One region of the Streptomyces sp. NPDC057697 genome, then DNA from elsewhere that is predicted to be linked to it. Evidence: riboswitches for the same ligand, from Rfam matches in the RefSeq annotation. Region 1 holds a riboswitch; the other holds the start of a gene.
What was found. A riboswitch is a leader RNA that binds a small molecule or an ion and turns the genes downstream of it on or off. The one in region 1 is predicted to bind glycine.
Positions count from the first base shown of each region.

Region 2: another riboswitch for glycine. It lies ahead of gcvT (glycine cleavage system aminomethyltransferase GcvT); the one in region 1 lies ahead of gcvP (aminomethyl-transferring glycine dehydrogenase).

Region 1 covers NZ_JBHVJA010000026.1:32,896-35,088, forward strand. Annotated here, with positions in the region: gene gcvP (aminomethyl-transferring glycine dehydrogenase) at 1-1,191, opposite strand, end outside; glycine riboswitch at 1,386-1,482, opposite strand; gene ACFVFH_RS35510 (PRC-barrel domain-containing protein) at 1,596-1,964, shown strand; gene ACFVFH_RS35515 (DNA polymerase IV) at 1,889-2,193, opposite strand, start outside.
Region 2 covers NZ_JBHVJA010000011.1:322,186-324,378, forward strand. Annotated here, with positions in the region: gene ACFVFH_RS26970 (enhanced serine sensitivity protein SseB) at 1-52, opposite strand, end outside; gene ACFVFH_RS26975 (AAA family ATPase) at 123-815, opposite strand; glycine riboswitch at 975-1,072, shown strand; gene gcvT (glycine cleavage system aminomethyltransferase GcvT) at 1,214-2,193, shown strand, end outside.

The DNA.
Region 1 (2,193 bases):
CAGGGTGTCGAAGTACGCGCCGGTCACGACGTCGACGCCGGAGGCGCGCAGCCCCTCGGCCAGGATCGTCGCGTAGCGGTGGGTGCGCCGGGCGATCGTCCGCAGTCCGTCCGGGCCGTGGTAGACGGCGTACATTCCGGCCATGACGGCGAGCAGCACCTGGGCGGTGCAGATGTTGCTGGTGGCCTTCTCGCGGCGGATGTGCTGCTCGCGGGTCTGCAGGGCCAGCCGGTAGGCCTTGTTGCCGTCCGCGTCGACGGAGACACCGACGAGGCGGCCGGGGAGGCTGCGGGCGAACTTCTCGCGCACGGCCATGAAGCCGGCGTGCGGCCCGCCGAAGCCCATCGGCACGCCGAAGCGCTGTGTGGTGCCGACCGCGATGTCCGCGCCCAGGTCGCCGGGCGAGGTGAGCAGGGTCAGGGCCAGCAGATCGGCGGCGACCGTGACGATCGCGCCCAGTCCGTGGGCCTGCTCGACGACGGGACGGATGTCCCGCACCGCCCCGGACGCGGCCGGGTACTGCACCAGGACGCCGAAGACACCGCGCTCGGCGATCTCCGCCGGGATGCCGTCGGAGAGATCGGCGACGACGACCTCGACACCGGTTGGCTCGGCGCGGGTCTCGATGACCGCGACCGTCTGCGGCAGGGCGTCGGCGTCGACCAGGAAGACGCCGTTCTTCACCTTGCCGACGCGCCGGGAGAGCGCCATGGCCTCGGCGGCCGCGGTGCCCTCGTCGAGCAGGGAGGCGCCGGAGGTGGGCAGCCCGGTCAGCTCGGCGACCATCGTCTGGAAGTTGAGCAGCGCCTCCAGGCGGCCCTGCGAGATCTCCGGCTGGTACGGCGTGTAGGCCGTGTACCAGGCGGGGTTCTCCATGACGTTGCGCAGGATCACCGGCGGGGTGAAGGTGCCGTAGTAGCCGAGCCCGATCATCGGGGCCAGCACCTGGTTGCGGTCCGCGAGGGCGCGCAGTTCGGCGAGCACCTCGGCCTCGGTGCGCGCGGCGGGCAGCCCGAGGGCCTCCGTGCTCTTGATGACATCGGGCACCGCGGCCGCGGTCAGCTCGTCCAGCGAGCCGTAACCGACCTGGGCGAGCATCTTCGACTGAGCCTCGGCATCGGGACCGATATGGCGCTGCTCGAACGGAATGCCCTGCTCCAGCTGGGAGAGCGGAGTGCGACGGGGGGTCATGGTGGAGGCCTCCTGGTCTGTCACGACCTGCGAGGGGCACCACGGCGCGGGTGCCCGAACGGCCTCCCCCTCTGTCATCTCAACCTGAGAGCTTCACCGGCGCGCCCCGCGGCGTACCGGCTTTCACCGTCGGTGAGGGAGGGATCCGCACCGGCACTCGGCCGCACGAAACCCGCCCTGCTTTCCAGAGTGACCTCGTCCGTGCGGTACGGGGGCCTGAGAGATTCCGGGGAGGATTTGCTCCTTCGGCGCCTTCGGATCAGCTCCGGAGGACTCTCCCGCACGGGGTCAGCAGCCATCACCAGCCTACCAGCGGGGTTCATGGCTGATTTCTCGAGTGGCCAACCACTCGGATCTGCCTTTCTGTAGTGCTTGTGGAGTAGCCGCGACCAGTGGGAGGGTCCGTGCAGACCGACATCGATCCGCGCAGCCTGATCGGCCGCAAGGCGTTCGACCGCAAGGGCACCAAGATCGGGACCGTGGACGAGGTGTATCTCGACGACGCGACCGGTGTGCCCGAGTGGGCAGCCGTACGCACCGGACTCTTCAGCCGGGACGCGTTCGTCCCGCTGGAACCCAGTGAATTCGTGGAGGACACGCTCCGCGTCCCCTTCGACCGCGCGCTGATCAAGGACGCGCCCGACTTCGGGGTCGGCCGTCACCTCTCGCCGGAACAGGAACTCCAGCTCTACCGGCACTACGGTCTGGACTCCCCGCCCGAGGAGCCCGGCCCGGACAGGGACTTCGGCAGACTGGCCGGCCAGGACGAGTAGTCCGCCGGGTCCCGCACCAGGGGCAGCGGATCGGCCGGCCGGAGCTCCGGGTCGTCGATCCGGAACGTACGGACCCGCCCGGGTGGTGACCCGGGCTCCTCGAACCGCACCGTCACCCGGCCCACCCCGCTCCCCTGCACCCAGCCGTGGCCGTGCACGTCATGCCGTACGTCGTGTCCGGCGGGCCAGCGGCGCGCGGCGAGCGTCTCGGCGGTCTCCGGAGCCGGTA
Region 2 (2,193 bases), on a different contig from region 1:
TGGCCGGCCATCCGCCCTGCGGATGGGACTGGAGCTGTGCCGGAACGTCCACTGCTTCCCCTTCTCGCCCACGCTTTCCGGCAGAAGGTTAACGCCCGGCCGCGGTCCGGCCCGGCCCGCGGCTACCCGGCCCCGAGCCGTTCGTCCCCGAAGGCGATCCGGCCGAGCCGCCCCGCCGCCTCCCGGTCCAGCAGCACCGCCGAGGCGCAGCCGGACGGCAGCAGGCCCTCGTCGACCGCTTTCAGCAGCCTGCCCACGGCCCTGCGGTGCCGGGCGAAGGCGTATCCCGATACGCCGCGCCCGCGCTCGCGCTGGCCCTCCCGCGCGATCCGGGGGGTGACGTCGAGCAGGACGAGATGCAGGGCGCCGCCCCGGCGCCGGACGTCACGGCCCAGCCAGGCGCGCACCCACGCCTGGGTGCCGCAGTCGTGGACCACGACGGACTCCCCGGAGCGCAGCACCCGGCGCAGCCCCCAGTAGTGGGCGACGCGGACGAGCGGGCGGTAGAGGGCGTAGGGAAGTAAGCGGGGCATGCTCCGCGCCCAGCGGTCCCGCGTGTCCTGGGAGTCGACGGCGTGGGCCGCCGTCACCGCGCGCCGGATCAGTGTCGACTTGCCGCTGCCGGGCAGCCCGGAGACCACCACCACGTCGCCCGCCGCGAAGTACAGGCCGCGGGGCCCGTGGCCGGACCGTGCCCGCAGGTCCCGCACCACCGGCGCGGGCCCGCCGGAGGCCGTCCCCGGCGCGGCCCCCGCCTGTGCGGGCATCGCGCCGTGCGCGACCTCCGCGGTCGTCGCGTACCGCTGCAACGTCATCGCCCTCCCCCTGTCGGCTCACCCCACGTATGCCCCTGAAGTGTAAAGAAAAGGTAATGCGGCACAACCGTCCACGCCGGTGAATTCCGGCGGGGGACCGGGGCCCCACTCCGGCGCGATGCATGCGATGATGACCCGGCCAACTGCATAAAGGCCGCTTGAATCCGCGCGGGAGAGTTCCGGTCACTGCATGTGCCGGGCGCCGAAGGAGCAAGTTCCTCCCTTGAATCTCTCAGGCCCCGTACCGCGTGGATGAGGCAGATCTGAAAAGCGGGCCGCTTCGCGGCCCCACCCAAGGTGCAAGCCGACCCCTTCCAGGGGCTCTCGGCGAACCTCTCAGGTTCCGATGACAGATGGGGAGGGATCGTCCTCGTCGTCATGCCCTGGGAGTCATATCCATGAGCACCGCCCCCCGTCTCACCGCCCTCGACGCCCTGCACCGTTCGCTGGGCGCGACCATGACCGACTTCGCGGGCTGGGACATGCCCCTGCGGTACGCCAGCGAGCGCGACGAGCACAACGCGGTGCGCACCCGGGCCGGGCTCTTCGACCTGTCGCACATGGGCGAGATCACCGTCACCGGACCGGCGGCCGCGGCCCTGCTGGACTTCGCGCTGGTCGGCAACATCGGCACGGTCGCCGTGGGCCGGGCCCGCTACACGATGATCTGCGCCGAGGACGGCGGCATCCTGGACGACCTGATCGTCTACCGGCTGGGCGAGACCGAGTACATGGTGGTCGCCAACGCGGGCAACGCCCAGATCGTGCTGGACGCGCTGACCGAGCGGGCCGAGGGCTTCGACGCCGAGGTGCGCGACGACCGGGACGCGTACGCGCTGCTCGCCGTCCAGGGCCCCGAGTCCCCCACGATCCTGGCCTCGGTCACCGACGCCGACCTGGACGGACTGAAGTACTACGCCGGGCTGCCCGGCACCGTCGCCGGTGTCCCCGCGCTGATCGCCCGTACCGGCTACACCGGCGAGGACGGCTTCGAGCTGTTCGTCGCCCCCGACCACGCCGAGCAGCTGTGGAAGGCGCTGACCGAGGCGGGCGCCTCCCACGGCCTGATCCCGTGCGGTCTCTCCTGCCGCGACACGCTGCGCCTGGAGGCGGGCATGCCGCTGTACGGGCACGAGCTGACCACGGCGCTGACCCCGTTCGACGCGGGTCTCGGCCGGGTCGTGAAGTTCGAGAAGGAGGGCGACTTCGTCGGCCGCGAGGCGCTCCGGGCCGCCGCCGGGCGCGCCGAGACCGCCCCGCCGCGCAAGCTGGTCGGGCTGGTCGCCGAGGGCCGTCGCGTGCCGCGCGCCGGATTCTCCGTCGTCGTCGGCGGCGAGGTCGTCGGCGAGGTCACCTCGGGCGCCCCGTCGCCCACCCT